DNA from 4 places in the Actinomadura keratinilytica genome. Region 4 is predicted to be linked to each of the others. Evidence: riboswitches for the same ligand, from Rfam matches in the RefSeq annotation. Region 4 holds a riboswitch; each other region holds the start of a gene.

Region 1 (4,207 bases), on a different contig from region 4:
GGTCGCCCGCGCTCTGGCGCGCCGGCGGATCACCGCGATCCCGCTCGACCTGCACTCGGTGAACGCGCTGAGCGCCGCGCCCGATGTGCGGCTGCTGGTCCCCGGCGGCCAGATGCTGCCGGGCACGCTCTCGCTGGTCGGACACTTCACCGAGACCTCGCTGCGCGCGCTGCGCGTCGACACCGCCGTACTCGCGGTGTGCGGGCTGTCGGCCCGGCACGGGCTGACGGCCCACGACCTGGCAGAGGTCCCGATCAAACAGGCGGCGCTCGCCGCCGCACAGCGCAAGATCGCCGTGTGCGACGGTTCCAAGTTCACCCGGACCGGGCTCGGACATGTCTGCCCGGTCACCGATCTGGACGCGATCGTCACCGACTCCAGCGCGCCGCCCGGCGAACTGGAGAAGATCGAGGCCGCGGGGGTCGCGGTCATCCTGGTGTGATCTCCGGCCTGCGCCCGACGTTTCGAACGCGAGAGGAAGTGACGGCAGCCATGCCCGCGCCCGGCCCCGTGACCTCGGTCATCTTCGACATCGGCGGCGTGATCATCGACTGGGATCCGCTGCACCTGTACCGCAAGCTGATTCCCGACGACGCGGAACGGGAGCGCTTCCTCACCGAGGTCTGCTCCGACTCGTGGAACGCCGAGCAGGACCGCGGCCGTTCGTTCGCCGAGGCCGTCGAGGTGGCCGCCGCCCGCCACCCGGACCAGCGCGAGCTGATCGAGGCGTACTGGCGGCGGTGGCCGGAGATGCTGGGCGGACCCATCCCGGGCGTGCCTGAACTCGTCGCCGAGATCCACGGCGCGGGCACGCCGATGTTCGCCATCACCAACTGGTCGGCCGAGACCTACCCGATCGCCGTGCGCGAGTACCCGGTGCTGGAGCTGTTCCGGGACGTCGTGGTGTCCGGGGAGGTGAAGGTGTGCAAGCCCGACCCGGAGATCTTCCGGCTCGCCCTGCAGCGGTTCGGTGTGGCGCCGCACGAGACACTGTTCGTCGACGACAACCCGGTCAACGTGGCGGCGGCCGAGGCCCTCGGCATGGGAGCCCTCCTCTTCACCGACGCCACATCACTCCGCGACCGACTGAAGCCGCTCGGACTCCTGTAATCGGAAGGCAAACCAAGCCCCGCCGACTGCTCGCGATCCGCACGTCGGCATTCCCCGCCTCCAGAGGTCATTGCCGGGGCGGGATGGACGGCAACCGTCCCAGGGAATCTGTGCGCAATAACTAACGTACCCACACAAACACCTGGATCCGGTCCCCGAAGCGAGGGGCCGGCCAGCCCGTCCCCGCGCAGGCCGCGCATCGAGCAGGTCGCCGCGCACGCCGTTCGTCACCTGGCGTTCCTGCGGTGCACCGACACCGTCGCCCGTCAGGTGATCGATTCGGTCCCCGGGCTGCCCGGTGTTCTGGGCTCATGGTCGCCGGCCCCGGCCGGGCAACTGCCCGATGCCGGCGGGGGCGATCAGGTGGTCTTCGCGTCCCGCTGAGAACGCCCGCCCTCGCCGCCGTCCGGTGGGCGATGGAGTAGGCCGGGTGCGGCCGACGTCGCTGCTTCGGCGTCAAGCGTGGCAGCGGGCGTTGGTCCATCCGGAAGGTGATCTGCCGTCGGGCGCAGTGATCGCGCAGGAGTTCGGACGTGGCGAGCGATGGGGCCGTCCGGCCGAACAGGCCGGGCTCGCCGGGCACCTCGATGCACTTGATCAGCGTGCTGGTGGCACGCCGGGACCGGTGGTCGATCATTGGTGGGACCGGGTCGGCGTTGTCGCCGACATCATGCCGCTCAGCTCATCGCGTGAGCAGACGCCGTCGGCCACCCTGGCGGCACAGACGAGGCGTGGCCCGCCGCTCGTCTGCGTGACGCCTGCTCTTCGTGCAGGACGGTCGAAGCGGGACCTTGGTGCAAGTAGGTGGCAGGTGTCGCATGTGCCATCATTGTGCGCTGTAGGCGACGGCGGAACGAGGAAGCCGGTGCGAATCCGGCGCGGTCCCGCCACTGTGATCGGCGAGCGGATCCCGAACGACGCCACTGCCCGCTCCGGCGGGTGGGAAGGCCGGGACGAGCGTTGACCCGAGAGCCAGGAGACTCACGTCGTCGCTTCCTCGAAGGAACCCGGGGCGGATCTCCCCGGAGAGAGGACGGTGGACCGGGCATGCCCGAATTCCCTGCCCGCGCGCGGCGGTTCCGCGGCCGCGCGGCGGCCCCTCCCTGCGATCCGCCCCTTCCGCGCCGCGGACGCCGTCGCGGAACGGCGGTCGCGGCCCGTCGCAGGGAGAGACAGCGATGCTTCGTGCCTCGCATCGGTTCGGCGGTCTTGTCCTGGCCGCCCTGTTCGCGCTCACGGCATGCGGAGGCGGTGGCGGTTCGCCGTCCACGGCCGCGGATCGCGGCTGTGTCAAGGACTTCGACGCGTCCAAGGACTACTTCCCGGTCAAGCAGACCGTCCGGCACGCCGCCAACTTCACCCTGACCTACGCCAAGAACTACCAGGTCGTCACCGTCGAACAGCCCGCACCCGGGGCCAGGCCGGAGAAGTACGTGCTGGTGCGGTGCGGCACCCCGGCGCCCAAGGCGGAAGGCGATCTGGCCGGGGCGATCACGGTGGAGACACCGATCGACACGCTGTACTCGGCGTCCACCACGCACCTGCCGTTCGTCACCGAACTGGGCGTGCTGGACGTCCTGACCGGGGTGGCGCAGAGCGCGCCGATCAGCTCCCCGCAGGTGCTGGAGCGGGTGCGAAGCGGCGCGGTCGCCGAGTACGCGCGCGCCGGTCAGATCGACGTGGAGAAGGTGATCGGCGCGCGTCCGGACGTGCTGATGACCGGGGGCATCGAGGACAGGGACTACCCCGCCCTGCGCAAGGCCGGGGTGAAGGTGGTGGCCAACGCCGAGTGGCTGGAGTCCACCCCGCTCGGCCGCGCCGAGTGGATCAGGCTCATGGCCGCCCTGACCGGTACCGAGGCCAAGGCGAACGAGGTCTTCGGCAGGGTCGAGCAGGCTTACACGGCTCTGGCGGCCAAGGTCGAGGCCGCGCCCACGGTGACCGTCCTGCCCGGTCAGATGTTGCACGGCGAATGGGCGGTACCCAATGGCGGCAGCTATGTCGCCGGGCTCATCAAGGACGCGGGCGGCACCTACCCCTGGGCCTCCACCAAGGGAACCGGCAGCACGACGCTGGATCTGGAAGCGGTGCTGGCCAAGGGCAGGGACGCCAAGGTGTGGCTGGCCAACGTCACCGAGTGGAAGACCCTGGCCGACGTGCGCGAGGACGACCCCCGTTACGCCGAGTTCACCGCCTTCAAGACCGGGGCGGTGTGGTCGAGCAACAAGGCGCTCGGGCCCGGCGGAGGCAACGACTTCTATGAACGCGGGGTGGCCCGTCCGGACCTGATTCTGGCCGACCTGGTGGCCATCCTGCACCCCGATCTGGCCCCGGGCCACACTTTCACCTTCTACCGGCGGCTGGCCTCATGACGTCCCTGGCCGTGTCCGCGGTCCCGGCGATGGTCGCACGCCACCGCCGAGGACTGGTCCTTGCGGCTTCGGCGGTGGCGGCGGGGACGGCGCTGGTGCTGGCCGTGGCGATCGGCTCCACCACCATCCCCCTCACCCAGGCCGTGCCCGCCCTGCTGAAGACTCCGGGCGCCGACCCGGGCGCCGAGACCGTCATCTGGACGGTGCGGCTGCCGCGGGCGCTGACCGCGACCCTCGCCGGGGCCGCCCTGGCCGTGGCGGGCGTGCAGATGCAGACGCTGTTCCGCAACCCGCTGGCCGAGCCCTACATACTCGGGGTCAGCTCGGGCGCGAGCCTGGGAGTGGCGCTGGTGGTCGCCGGGACCGGCGGTGCGGCCGGCGCGTTCACCGCGGGCGTCGCCGGGCTCGGCCGGATCGGCGTGGTCGCGGCCGCGTCGGCGGGGGCGGCCGCGGTGCTGGTCATGGTGCTGCTGCTGTCGCGGCGGGTCCGGTCGGTGGTCACGCTCTTGGTCATCGGGGTGATGGTCGGCGCGGCCGCGACGTCGCTCATCTCCCTGCTGCTGGCCTGCACCGACCCGCGCCGCGCCCAGCAGTTCATCTCCTGGGGGCTGGGCGGCTTCACCGGGGTGTCCTGGGCGGACCTGGCGCTGTTCGCGCCGGTGTGCGGCGGTGCGCTGGCCGCCGCGCTCGCCGGGATCAAACCCCTCAACGCGCTGCTGCTGGGG
Region 2 (4,207 bases), on a different contig from region 4:
TTCTGTACGCCATGGTGCGTGCGGCCGCGTCGCCCGGGGCTGCGATGGTGATGGATCCCCAGGTGATCCCCATGCTCGCTGATCCGGTTTTTCACGGCATGATGCCGGGCTTGCGACGCTCGTAGCGGTGGTTTGAGCCGTGCGCCGCCGTCGATGATCAGCGGGGGGCGGGGGATGAGGGGGCGGTCGGCTGGGAGCCGAAGGCGGTGAGGAAGCGGTCGCGGAAGTCGCTCATCCTCCAGACGGGGGACTGCGGGGCGGGTTTGAGGCCGTCCTGCCAGCCCCAGGCGGAGATCTGGTCCAGCACCTTCGGGTCGCGGGCGACGATGGTGATCGGGACGTCCCGGCTCGCGCCCTCGCCGGTGATCAGCGGGGCGGGCTGGTGGTCGCCGAGGAAGACCAGCACGAGGTCGTCGTCGCCGTAGGTCTCCGCGTAGGAGACCATGGTGTTCAGGCTGTACTCGATGGACTTGCGGTACTCGGCGCGGATGCGGTCGCTGGGCGGCCAGTCGGCGTCCAGGCCCGCACCGCCCTGGGCGTTGAAGACCGAGCCGTCGCCGACCTGCCGCCAGTCGACGAGGCGGGGGACGGCCGCCCAGGGGGCGTGGCTGGACACCAGCGCGGTCTCGGCCATGACCGGTGTGCCGCGGGCCTCGCGCTCCTTGCGCTGGAAGAACGACAGGACGTACTGGTCCGGCATGGTGGCGTACGCCCAGCGCGGCCCCCGGTACCCCAGGGTCCGGTTGTCGTAGACCTGGTCGTAGCCGAAGAACCGGCCCTCCGGCCAGGCCCGGATGATGGCGGGCATGAGGCCGACCGTCCGCCAGCCCGCCCGGTGGAAGGCCCGGTTGAGCGTCAGCCGGTCGCCGGCGACCAGGTTGCGGTACCGCTGCTGGTTGTCGATCCACAGGCCGGACAGCAGCGTGGCGTGGGCCAGCCAGCTTCCCCCGCCGACCGTGGAGGAGGTGAGCCAGGCGCTGCGGGCCCCGATCCCGGCCTTGCGCAGGCGTTCGCCGCCGGCGTCGAGCACCGCCCCCACCTGGGCGGAGAACTCCGGGTCCTCGACGGCGTCGCGTCCGTAGCTCTCGATGAACGCGACCAGCACGTCCTTGCCGCGCAGGCCGGTCAGCAGCCGGTCGCCCGGCGTGGCGCCGAAGGCGTCCACGGCGGCCTGCCGGGCGAACACCTCCTTGTCGTGCAGGCCCTTGCGCACCGCCAGCACGCGCTTGTAGGCGAGCCGGGTGGTGGAGGACGACGCCACCGGCACCCCGGGGACCAGGTGCACGCTGAACACGGTGCCCACCGTCCACACCGCCCACAGCACCGCGACGGCGCGGGCCGCCCCGCTGTCGTGCCGGGCCGCGACGCCCGCCAGCCGCACCGCCGCCAGCGCCACGACCACGATCACGACGACGGCCAGCCCCACCGCCCCGGCCGGCGCCGCGACGCCGCCGACCCCGCCGTACTCGCCGGTGAAGAACTCCAGGCCCGCGCCGACGAACGCCCAGTCCAGCACCGGGTCCCACGGCCGCACCAGCACCTGGTAGAAGCCCATGTCGACGATCTTCACGACGAGCAGCATGCCGAGGACGGCGCCGCCGGCCCCCGCCGCGATCCGCCGGGCCCGCCCGCGCAGGACCAGCACGACGACCACGCCGAGGACCCCCTCGATCGGCACGCGGGCGAACGCGCCCGGGGTGAGCCTGTCGAGCCGGTTCGGCGTGAGCAGGGCGAAGGCCACCAGCAGGAACGCCAGGACGGTCAGCGTCCGCGGCCAGACCCGGCGCCGGCGCAGCGCGGCGAGCGCTCTCCGCGGGCGGGACGGGGCGTCTTGCGTCGTCGGGTCGCCGTCCGGCGGCGCCGTTCCCCGAGGGGACGGCGTGAAGACAGACACGAGAAGGTCCTCCCATACGCAGCCAGCCCACCACTGTCGCGCACGCCGGCTCACGGGGGAGACCGGTCCGCGCTGCCCGCCCCTAGGTACGGCGGCTGCGGGGCGCCGGTTCAGCCACGGCTACGATGACGGCCGACGGCAGGGGAGGAACCCGGTGCGAATCCGGGGCTGTCCCGCAACTGTGACCGGGGAGTCCGCCTCCGCACACGGCCACGGCGCACGCGCTGGAAGGCCGGAGGCCGCGACGCCGATCCGGGAGCCAGGAGACTCCGCGCCGTCGCGACCTCGTCACCGAGCCGGGGCGCGGACCCCGGAGGAGGCCCTGCCGATGCGTGTCCTGCTGCTGTCCACCGCCGACACCGAGCTGCTCGCCGCCCGCGCGGCCGACGCCGGCTACGTGACGGCCAATCCGGTGCGGCTCGCCCCCGAGGAGGCCGAACGGCTCGCCGAGGACGCCGACGTCGTCGTCGTGCGGCTGCTGGGCGGACGCAAGACCTGGCCGGAGGGCGTCGAGCGGCTGCGGCGCCGCGGCGGCCCGCCCGCGGTGTTCCTCGGCGGCGAGGCCGACCCGGACGCCGAGCTGATGGGCCTGTCCACCGTCCCGGCCGGGGTGGCGGCCGAGGCGCTGGCCTACCTGCGCGAGGGCGGCGTCGCCAACCTGCGGGAACTGGCCCGGTTCCTGTCGGACACCGTGCTGCTGACGGGCGAGGGCTTCGCACCGCCCGCCGCGATGCCGTCGTACGGGGTGCACGGCTCGTACGCGCACGACCCGGACCGCCCCACGGTCGGCGTCGTCTTCTACCGCGCGCACGAACTGTCGGGAAACACCGCGTTCGTCGATGTGCTGTGCCGGAAGATCGAGGAGAAGGGCGGCAACGCGCTGCCGGTGTTCTGCGGGTCGCTGCGCGGCGCCGACCCGGGCCTGCTGGACCTGCTCGGCAAGGCCGACGCGCTGGTCGCGACCGTGCTGGCGGCGGGCGGGACGGTCGCCGCGCAGGCCGTCGCGGGCGGCGACGAGGACTCCTGGGACGCCGGCGCGCTGGCGGCCCTGGACGTGCCCGTCGTGCAGGGCCTGTGCCTGACCGCGCCCCGCGCCGCCTGGCAGGAGTCGGACGGGGCGCTGTCGCCGATGGACGCGGCCATGCAGGTCGCCATCCCCGAGTTCGACGGGCGCCTGGTCTCCGTGCCGTTCTCCTTCAAGGAGGAGGGCCCCGACGGCGTCCCCGTGTACGTGGCCGACGAGGAGCGGGCCGCCCGCGTCGCCGGGATCGCCGTGCGGCACGCGCGGCTGCGGCACGTGCCGAACGACCGCAAACGCGTCGCGATCGTGCTGTCGTCGTACCCCACCAAGCACTCGCGGATCGGCAACGCCGTCGGCCTGGACACGCCCACCTCGGCCGTGCGGCTGCTGCGCGCCATGGCCGCCGCCGGCTACCGGCTGGGCGGCGACGACACGCTGTGGCGCGACCCCGACAGCGGCGACCCGCTCATCCACGCGCTGATCGAGGCGGGCGGCCACGACGTGGAGTGGCTCACCGAAGAGCAGCTGCGCGCCGCTCCCGCGCGGGTGCCCCTCGCCGCCTACCGCCGCTGGTTCGAGGCGCTGCCCGAGCCGCTGCGCGAACGCGTCCGCGAGCACTGGGGCGAACCGCCCGGCGACCTGTACGTGGACGGCGACGACATCGTCCTGGCGTCGCTGCGGTTCGGCAACGCCGTGCTGATGATCCAGCCGCCGCGGGGCTTCGGCGAGAACCCCGTGGCGATCTACCACGACCCGGACCTGCCGCCGTCCCACCACTACCTGGCCGCCTACCGCTGGCTGGACGAGGAGTTCGGCGCCGACGCGATCGTGCACCTCGGCAAGCACGGCACGCTGGAATGGCTGCCCGGCAAGGGGCTCGGCCTGTCCGCCGAGTGCGCACCCGACGGCGTGCTGGGCGACCTGCCGCTGGTGTACCCGTTCATCGTCAACGACCCGGGCGAGGGCACGCAGGCCAAACGGCGCGGGCACGCCACCGTCGTCGACCACCTCGTGCCGCCCATGGCGCGCGCCGAGACCTACGGCGACCTGGCCAAGCTGGAGCAGCTGCTGGACGAGTACGCCACCGTCGCCGACCTGGACCCGGCCAAACTCCCCGCGGTGCGCGCCCAGATCTGGACGCTGGTGCAGGCCGCGCAGCTGCACCGCGACCTGGGCCGGGAGGAGATGCCCGGCGAGGCCGAGTTCGACGACTTCATCCTGCACATCGACGGCTACCTGTGCGAGGTCAAGGACGTGCAGATCCGCGACGGCCTGCACGTCCTGGGGCAGGA
Region 3 (4,207 bases), on a different contig from region 4:
TTCGACGCTCCACGGCGCGGCCGGTTTCGTGTGCATCGCCCGCAGGGCCGCGGCGGTCACCGGGTCGTCCAGCGCGGTGGGCCATGCTCCGCCGGTGGCCTCGGCCATCCAGGCCCGGATCATGTAGATGAGGAGGAGGTCGAGCAGGTTCGGGAGGGCCACGCAGGAGCCGGGGCGCACCTCGTCCAGCTCACCGGCGAGCAGGTCGATCGCGGCACGGAGTTCGGGGTGGCTGCCGACCCGGTTCGGAATGTGGACGACCTCGGGCAACTCCGTCATCAGCGGGTGCATGCGGCTGCAGTCGAGCCGGTACTTGCCGCAGAGCATCTCCACTTCCTCGCGACCAGGTCGGCCTCGCGCCCCCGTCTCCGTAAGCCACTGCTCGAACGGCTCCGCCTTCCCCCCCGCGACCGACGCGTCGACGGGGGAATCGGCGATCACATGGCCGGCGCCGTGAGGCAGCAGCACCGCGTCGCCCACGCCGAGGGACATCCGGGCGCCGCCATCGGTCAGCAGCCAGCAGCCGCCTTTCACCACGACGTGGAAGCCCGCGCCGTCGTAGGGGGCCAGCCGCACGCACCAGCTTCCGCTCGTACGCACTCGGCGAAACCGGGGGTGCCCAAGACGCACGGCGGAGATGGCGTCACTCACCACGTCCATGCACCAAGATTATGCCCACGCATCATGTATGAGACGCCTTCTTATTCACTCGAGCCAAGTGCGCATTGAGCGGATCGTTCGGGGTTTTTAGGGTCGGGCGCATGACGAACGTGAATGTGAGCGTGCAGAGCATGTCGCTGGGGGACGTCGAGGTCATCCGGGTCGTCGAGTGGCACGTACCGTTCATGCCCACCTCCGCCATGTTCCCCGCCGTCGCCGCCGAGGTGTGGAAGGACAACGAGGACTGGCTGGCACCGGACCACTGGGAGCCGGACACCGACAGGGTGGTGGCCGCCCTGCAGAGTTGGGTGCTGCGCAGCAGTGGGCGGACCGTGCTGGTGGACACCGGAGCGGGTGCCGGGCGCGAGCGCCCCGGCATGGGGCCGTTCCACCGGGCCCAGAGCGATCTTCCCGGTCTGCTGGCGAAGGCCGGTGTCCGCCCGCAGGATGTGGACGTCGTCGTCAACACCCACCTCCACGTCGACCACGTCGGCTGGAACACCGTCGACGCCGACGGGCGGTGGGTACCGACGTTCCCCAACGCCCGGTACCTCATCCCGGCCGCCGACGACTTCCATTTCGGTCCGGACAACGCGTACGGCAACGGTGCGCGGGAGGTCGATCGCCTGATCTACGAGGACAGCATCGCGCCCATCCACCAGGCCGGGCAGGCCGTGCTGTGGGACGGCTTCCACCGCATCGACGAGCACCTCACCTTGGAGTCCGCGCCCGGCCACACTCCCGGCTCGTCGGTGCTGCGGCTCGTATCCGGGAGCGACCGGGCGGTCTTCGTCGGAGATCTGCTGCACAGCCCGGTGCAGATCCTCCACCCCTGCTGCAACAGCAACGCCTGCATGGATCCGGAACAGGCTGTGAACAGCCGTCGGCTGATCCTGGGGAGGGCGGCGGATGAACGGGAGCTGCTCGTCCCCGCGCACTTCGGCGGTGCGGGCGCCCTGGAAGTCCGCCGGAACAGCGCCGCTTTCGCCCTCGGCCCCTGGGCGGCGGCCGCACCGAAGGAGACGGCGCCACTCTCCGAGTGACCCTTCACCCTGGCGTCGTCGCTGCGGTTCCGCCAGGGCAGGACTGCGCCGATGACGGTGAGCCGTTGCCGGTGGAGCGCGTCCGGTGGATTTCGCAGCAGCGCGGTCGCCGGGCTGCTCCTGCCCGGTGGTGACGGGCCGAGCCTGGCGCCAGGGGTGGCGGCGTCGCGCCTCGCTGCCGGTCGGTGCAGCCTTCGACCACTGTAACGCGGTGTCTGCACCGGAGGCGGGCACGCGGCCGCCAAGTTGCACCGCACACAACCCAGGAGCGACGCCGGTGCGGCCGCCTCCGGCACTCGTGGCGCAGCCGCACCGACGTGGTTGCGGTCGGAAGACGGGCGGCCGCGCGGTGGCCGTGTGTCGCTACACTCGCTTGCGCGGATGGTTCATCCGGCCCCGGGCGGGGCCGGATGTCGTAAGAGGGAACCCGGTGAGAGTCCGGGACTGCCCCGCAGCGGTGAGCGGGAACGACCGCCGTCATCACGCACTGGGCCGTACGGCCTGGGAAGCGACGGCCAGTAGGACGCTCCTACACCGGTAGGAGCGACGCCCGCGAGTCCGAAGACCTGCCTCCGCCCGTGCGCCGACCGGCGTGCGGTGGTCTGCGGCCTCGCGGGAGGGCCTGCGGCCGGTACGCGCGTCGTACCCTGCGCTGCTCCCTTTCGCGCGGCCGCCTGTGGCTAGCGAGGGAAGCCGCCATGAACACCACCATCCTCGGATACCCCCGCATCGGGGCGCGCCGCGAGCTGAAGTTCGCCACCGAGGACTACTGGGCCGGGCGCATCGACGCCGCCGCGTTGGAGAAGGCGGGCGCCGACCTGCGCGCCGCCGTCTGGACCGAGCTGCGCGACGCGGGCCTGGACGCGATCCCGTCGAACACCTTCTCCTTCTACGACCAGCTGCTGGACACCAGCGTCCTGGTCGACGCCGTTCCGAACCGCTACCGCCACCTGACCGGCCTCGACCGGTACTTCGCCATGGCGCGGGGCGTCCAGGACGTCCCGCCGCTGGAGATGACCAAGTGGTTCGACACCAATTACCACTACATCGTCCCCGAACTCTCCCCGGGAACCAGGTTCCGGCTGGCGGACGGAGCGGCGGCCAAACCGCTGCTCGAGTACCGGGAGGCCAAGGCCCTCGGCATCGAGACGCGTCCGGTGCTGGTCGGGCCGCTCACCTATCTGCTGCTGGCCAAGCCCGCGGCGGACGCGCCCGCGGGGTTCCGCCCGCTCGAGCTGCTCGACGGGCTGGTCGAGGTGTACGCCGAGCTGCTGGAACGGCTGGCCGGGGCGGGCACCGCATGGGTGCAGCTGGACGAACCCGCGCTGGCGGCCGACCGGACCGAAGCGGAGATCGCCGCGCTCGCCCGCGCCTACGCGCGGCTCGGCGCGCTGCCCAGCAGGCCGCGCCTGCTGGTCGCCACCTACTTCGGCAGGGTCGGCGCGGAGGCGCTGCGCGTGCTGGCCGACAGCCGGGTCGAGGCCGTCGGGCTGGACTTCGTCACCGGACCGGACAACCTCGAGGTGCTCGCCTCGATCGGCGGCCTGCCGCGCAGGACCGTCGTGGCGGGCGTGGTCGACGGCCGCAACGTCTGGCGGGTCGACTCCCGCCGCGCGAAGGCCACGTGCGCCGCGCTGCTGGGGCTGGCCGGCCAGGTGGCGGTGAGCACCTCGTGCTCGCTGCTGCACGTGCCGATCGACCTGGACGCCGAGACCTCGCTCGACCCGGCCGTGCGGGAACGGCTGGCGTTCGCCCGCCAGAAGGTCGCCGAGGTCGTCGCGCTCGGCAAAGCGCTGCGCGAGGACGCCCCGGCCACCGCCGAGATCCCGGCGCCTCCCGCCGGGATCGACCACCGCGTCCGCGCCCGCCTGGACATGCTCGGCGACGCGCGCCGCGGCGACCGCGCCGCCCGGTTCGCCGCCCAGCGGGCCGCGTTGCGCCTGCCCGACCTGGCCACGACGACGATCGGCTCGTTCCCCCAGACTCCGCAGATCCGCAAGGTCCGCGCCGACCACCGGGCCGGTCGCATCTCCGCGGACGCCTACATCCAGGCGATGAAGGACGAGATCGCCCGCGTCATCAGGCTGCAGGAGGAGATCGGGCTCGACGTGCTCGTGCACGGTGAGCCCGAACGCAACGACATGGTCCAGTACTTCGCCGAGCAACTGGACGGATTCGCCACGACCGAGCACGGGTGGGTGCAGTCCTACGGTTCCCGCTGCGTGCGGCCGCCGATCCTGCACAGCGACGTCGCACGCCCCCGGCCGATGACCGTCGAGTGGACCACCTACGCCCAGGGCCTGACGAACAAGCCCGTCAAGGGCATGCTCACCGGCCCGGTCACCATGCTGGCCTGGTCGTTCGTCCGCGACGACCAGCCCCTGGCCGACACCGCCCGCCAGGTCGCCCTCGCCCTGCGCGACGAGATCGGCGACCTGGAGTCGGCGGGGATCCGCATCATCCAGGTCGACGAGCCCGCGCTGCGCGAACTGCTGCCGCTGCGC
Region 4 (4,207 bases):
GGCGCCCGAGTCGGTCGGCGGGTCCGTGGGGTCGCCGCCGTCCCCGGGCGTCGGCGGGATCAGGTACGGCTGCAGGATGCTCTGCTTGGCCTGGTTCACCGTCGTCCAGTCGTCGTTGAGGATGCCACCGGTGTCCCCGGAGTTGGGGTTCCACGACCAGTACGTGAAGCTCATCCCCGTGACCCCGGTGCCCGCGTAGGCGAGCAGCCTCTCCAGCCACACCTTGTCCTTGGGGTCGGCCAACGTGGTGCCGAACTCGCCCAGCAGCAGCGGGGCGGTGTTCTGCTTGTAGAGGTAGCCCCACTGCTGGTCCCAGATCGCCGGCAGGTTGTCGGGGAAGTCGGCGGCGTCGAACCAGGGCTGGCGGTAGACGGAGATGCCGTACTCGTGCGGCGAGTACACCAGCCGGTTGGGCACGTCCAGCCGCACCGGGTACTCCCCGGCCTTCGACAGGTTGCCGCCCCACCAGCCGCAGTGCTCGTCGGGGATGTCGTCCCAGGAGTTGGGGTTGCCGCCGCTGGGGCAGCTCACGCCCTCGACGAAGATCAGCCAGTCGGGGTTGACCGACAGGATGGCGTTGCCCGCGCGCTCGGCCGCCAGCCGCCAGTCGCGGGCCGGGTCGCCGCAGCCCCAGCACGCGCCGGTGCCGCCCGGATCGGTGCCGTCGGCGTGCGGCTCGTTGTGCAGGTCGGCGCCGATCACGGTGGGGTTGCCCGCGTAGCGGCGGGCCAGCGCCTTCCAGTCCTCGATCCACGTCGTCTCGGAGACGGCGGGGGTGTACCACAGCGCCGACTGGCCCGCGCTGGTCGGCCGGTGCCGGTCCAGGATCACCCGCATGCCCTTCTGCCCGGCGTAGGCGATCACCTTGTCGAGGATCTCCAGCGGGTGCAGGCCCGCCAGGTCGGGGTTGGAGACCGCGTCGACGCTGGTGGCCTGGGCGTCCGGCTTCAGCGCATCGTTGGAGTAGGGCACGCGCAGCGTGTTGTAGCCGAGCTCGGCCATCTGGTCGAGCATGGACCGGTAGCCGCGCGACCACAGGCCGTGGAAGGTCTTGTTGTCGGTCTCCATGCCGAACCAGTTGATGCCGGTCAGCCGGACCGTCTGGCCGGTGGCGTCGACGATCCGGTTGCCGCTGGTGCTGAGGTATCCGGTGCCGGTGCCTGCAGGGGCCGCGGCGGCGCCCGGCGGGCGGACCAGCACGGCCGTCAGCGCGGCGGCCACGAGGCTCAGGCAGACGGCCAGCGCGGCCATCGCCCGCGCCACCGGCGGTCGTACAGCTGCGGGACGGGTCATGGCTCGGGCGCCTCCAGGTCGGGGGAACGGGTCGGAAAGCAGATGCGGTCGCGGTTCGTGGGAGCGAACGCGGAGGGCGAATCGCCGGAGATTGTGGGAACGCGCCGTCCGCAGGGTCAACGAACCGCGGACCGGGCGGCGGATTTTCACGCCGTCCGCCCGTACGGCGCCCGTTCCACCTCGTGAAGCGCCGCCGCGTCCGCCGCGGCGCCCTTTCACGGGGCGGGCGCGGCCCGCACCGCCCGCTTGAGTGACAGAGCCCGTACTTGACGCTGGACCACCGCAAAGGGGACGCTCTTGTCGACAAGTGCACATCGAGGCGACGGTGCGCAGGAACCTGGTGCGAATCCAGGACGGTCCCGCCACTGTGACCAGGGAGCCTCCCCCACTCGACGACCACGGCCGGAAGCCCGGCTGGAAGGTCGGCGGGAGGCGCTGATCTGGGAGTCAGGACACTGACCCGTCGTCCTCCCGCAACCGGGGCGAGTGAACCCCGTGAGGAGACCTTGAGATGGCCCAGACCGCCGTTTCGTCGACGCCTGCCGGCGAGCGTCCGGCCCCCGTCCGCATCCCCCTCCGCCAGGTCCTGCCGTGGGCGGTGTTCGCCGCGGTGCTCGGCCTGGTGCTGATCTACTTCGTCGGCGCCGAGCAGGGCGCCACCTCCCTCATCGGCGGCAACTGGGTGCACGAGTTCACCCACGACGGCCGCCACCTGCTCGGCTTCCCCTGCCACTGACCGGCGGGCCGGTGCGCAGATGATGAGATCACTGCTGGTCCGCGGCATGCTCGCCGGGCTGGCTGCGGCAGCGCTCGCGCTGCTCGTCGCCTGGCTGTACGGGGAGCCGCAGGTGGAGCACGCCATCGCCGTCGAGGAGGCCCACGCCGCCCACGAGGGCCACGGGGGCCACGAGGAGGAGGTCGTTAGCCGCACGGTGCAGAAGACGGCCGGGCTGATCACCGCGCTCGGCGTGTACGGCGTCGCGCTCGGCGGGCTGTTCGCGATCGCGTTCGCGGTCGCCTACGGCCGCATCGGCGCGTTCGGCGCCCGCGCCACCGCCGCACTGGTCGCGCTGGGCGGGTTCGTGGCCGTCGAGCTGGTGCCGTTCCTGAAGTACCCGCCGACGCCCCCGGCCGTCGGCAACCCGGACACGATCGGCGGCCGTACCGCGCTGTACTTCGGCATGGTGGCGCTGGGCGTGCTGTCGGTCGTCGCCGCCGCCATCGTGTTCCGCCGCCTGCTGCCCAGGCTGGGGGCCTGGAACGCCGCGATCGCCACCGCGGCCGGGTTCGCGGTCGTGCTGGCGCTGGTGTACCGGCTGACGCCGACGCCGGACGCGGTCGCCGACGGGTTCCCGGCCACGGTGCTGTGGGACTTCCGGATCGCGTCGCTGGGCGTCCAGGTCGCCCTGTGGGCGACGCTGGGCCTGGTGTTCGGCGTGCTCGCCGAGCGTGCGGTTCGGCGGCCGTCACCGGCCGCCGCGGCGGCCTGATCGGCGCGCCCTCCTGCGCCGTGCCGGCCGCTCAGGCGCGGCGCAGGAGGGCGCAGTCGCCGCACATCTCGCCGCCCGGCGGCACCCGGTAGTACAGGCAGCAGCTGCGGCGGACGAACCCGTCCGGGGTGAACGAGCCGGTGCCCGCCAGCGGCGCATGCCCGAACAGCTCCCGCACGAGCGTGCCGACCGGCTCGGCCAGTTCGGGCCTGAGCGTGCCGGCGCGCAGCGTTCCGGCGAGGGCGGCGGACGCGTTGCCCCACAGCAGGCCGTCCGCGAGCCGGACGATCCGCAGCAGGGTGGCGCGCAGCGGCCGCAGCTGCCCTTCCACGACCGTGCGGTGCACGAGCCGGGCGGTGGCGGCGGGGTCGCCGGCGGCGCGCCAGCCGCCGGGGTCGGCGAGCCAGAGCGCGATCGGCGCGCCGGGGGCCCAGCGCCAGTGCAGCCCGGACAGGTCGGGTACGACGCCGTGCGCCGCGGCCGCCACCACGGGCGACCACAGCCGCGACGCCAGCCCCTGGAAGAGGATGGACGCCGCCACCCGGCGCTCCGAGGTGCCCAGCCGCCGCGCGTAGGCGTCGGTCAGCCCGCCGAGCCGCGCCGGGTCGGGTTCGGGCAGGGGCCGCCAGGTGGGGTCGGCCTCCTCGGCGGGGTCGGTGGCGATCTGGAAGTAGGGGCCCAGCCGGGCCGCGTCCGCCAGCGCCCGGCGGACCTCGTCCGCTCCCGCCCGGTCAGGTGCCGCCATGTCGGCGATCATGCCAGGCCGCCGCCCGTCCGGCGGGAGCGGACCAGCGGGTCAGCGGGCGGAGCGGCCGCCGTTGTCGCGGCGGTCCAGGGCCGTCTGCAGCGCGCGGGCCGCCTCCTCGGCGGCGTCGTCGGCAGGCGTGGGCGTGGTACCGGAGTTGCTCATGATCGCTGTTCCTCGTGGTGGTTCGTCGGAAGAGTGAACGACGGGCTTACGGCCGGCACCCTGCTCCGCGGCGGGTCGCCGGCCTGCCGTATCAGGCCCCGCCGCGGCGGCGAAGGATGCGTACCACCAAGCGCATGACCCTGCCCACGTTACCGGCTCGATTCCCGGAATGTCCCGATCCGTGGCCGAACTTTCCGAATGCTGAGACAGTCGGCGAAGAATCCGCAGGTGGGGGCCGTCCCGGGGAGGCCCGGGGCGAACAGCAAGGCGGGCGGGGCGCGCCGAGCGCACCCCGCCCGCCTCTGCGGAGGTCAGCCGTCGAGATCAGCCGTCGAGGTCAGCCGTCGAGGTCAGCCGTCAAGGTCGACGCGGCGGCCCATCTCGGCGCCGATCTCGTCCCGGATCACGTCGATGAGCTGGGTCGGGATGGCCGAGTCGACGGTCAGCGCGATCAGCGCGGTGCCGCCCTTGGCGTCCCGGCCGACCTGCATGCCGGCGATGTTGACGCCCTGGT

Evidence for each region. A riboswitch is a leader RNA that binds a small molecule or an ion and turns the genes downstream of it on or off. The one in region 4 is predicted to bind cobalamin.
Region 1: linked by a shared signal. The riboswitch ahead of ABD879_RS10955 (ABC transporter substrate-binding protein) and the one ahead of ABD879_RS24105 (CbtB domain-containing protein) in region 4 are both predicted to bind cobalamin.
Region 2: linked by a shared signal. The riboswitch ahead of cobN (cobaltochelatase subunit CobN) and the one ahead of ABD879_RS24105 (CbtB domain-containing protein) in region 4 are both predicted to bind cobalamin.
Region 3: linked by a shared signal. The riboswitch ahead of metE (5-methyltetrahydropteroyltriglutamate--homocysteine S-methyltransferase) and the one ahead of ABD879_RS24105 (CbtB domain-containing protein) in region 4 are both predicted to bind cobalamin.

Annotation. Positions count from the first base shown of each region.
Region 1 covers NZ_BAABDO010000024.1:14,736-18,942, forward strand. The annotation lists gene ABD879_RS10945 (DeoR/GlpR family DNA-binding transcription regulator) at 1-442, shown strand, start outside; gene ABD879_RS10950 (HAD family hydrolase) at 493-1,110, shown strand; cobalamin riboswitch at 1,912-2,112, shown strand; gene ABD879_RS10955 (ABC transporter substrate-binding protein) at 2,289-3,482, shown strand; gene ABD879_RS10960 (FecCD family ABC transporter permease) at 3,479-4,207, shown strand, end outside.
Region 2 covers NZ_BAABDO010000081.1:25,837-30,043, reverse strand. The annotation lists gene ABD879_RS22655 (HNH endonuclease family protein) at 1-125, shown strand, start outside; gene ABD879_RS22650 (alkaline phosphatase family protein) at 158-1,894, opposite strand; cobalamin riboswitch at 2,040-2,163, shown strand; gene cobN (cobaltochelatase subunit CobN) at 2,223-4,207, shown strand, end outside.
Region 3 covers NZ_BAABDO010000001.1:140,682-144,888, reverse strand. The annotation lists gene ABD879_RS00600 (AraC family transcriptional regulator) at 1-660, opposite strand, end outside; gene ABD879_RS00595 (MBL fold metallo-hydrolase) at 762-1,703, shown strand; cobalamin riboswitch at 2,068-2,291, shown strand; gene metE (5-methyltetrahydropteroyltriglutamate--homocysteine S-methyltransferase) at 2,402-4,207, shown strand, end outside.
Region 4 covers NZ_BAABDO010000092.1:10,304-14,510, forward strand. The annotation lists gene ABD879_RS24100 (cellulase family glycosylhydrolase) at 1-1,293, opposite strand, end outside; cobalamin riboswitch at 1,582-1,771, shown strand; gene ABD879_RS24105 (CbtB domain-containing protein) at 1,805-2,029, shown strand; gene ABD879_RS24110 (CbtA family protein) at 2,049-2,783, shown strand; gene ABD879_RS24115 ((2Fe-2S)-binding protein) at 2,815-3,528, opposite strand; gene serA (phosphoglycerate dehydrogenase) at 4,044-4,207, opposite strand, start outside.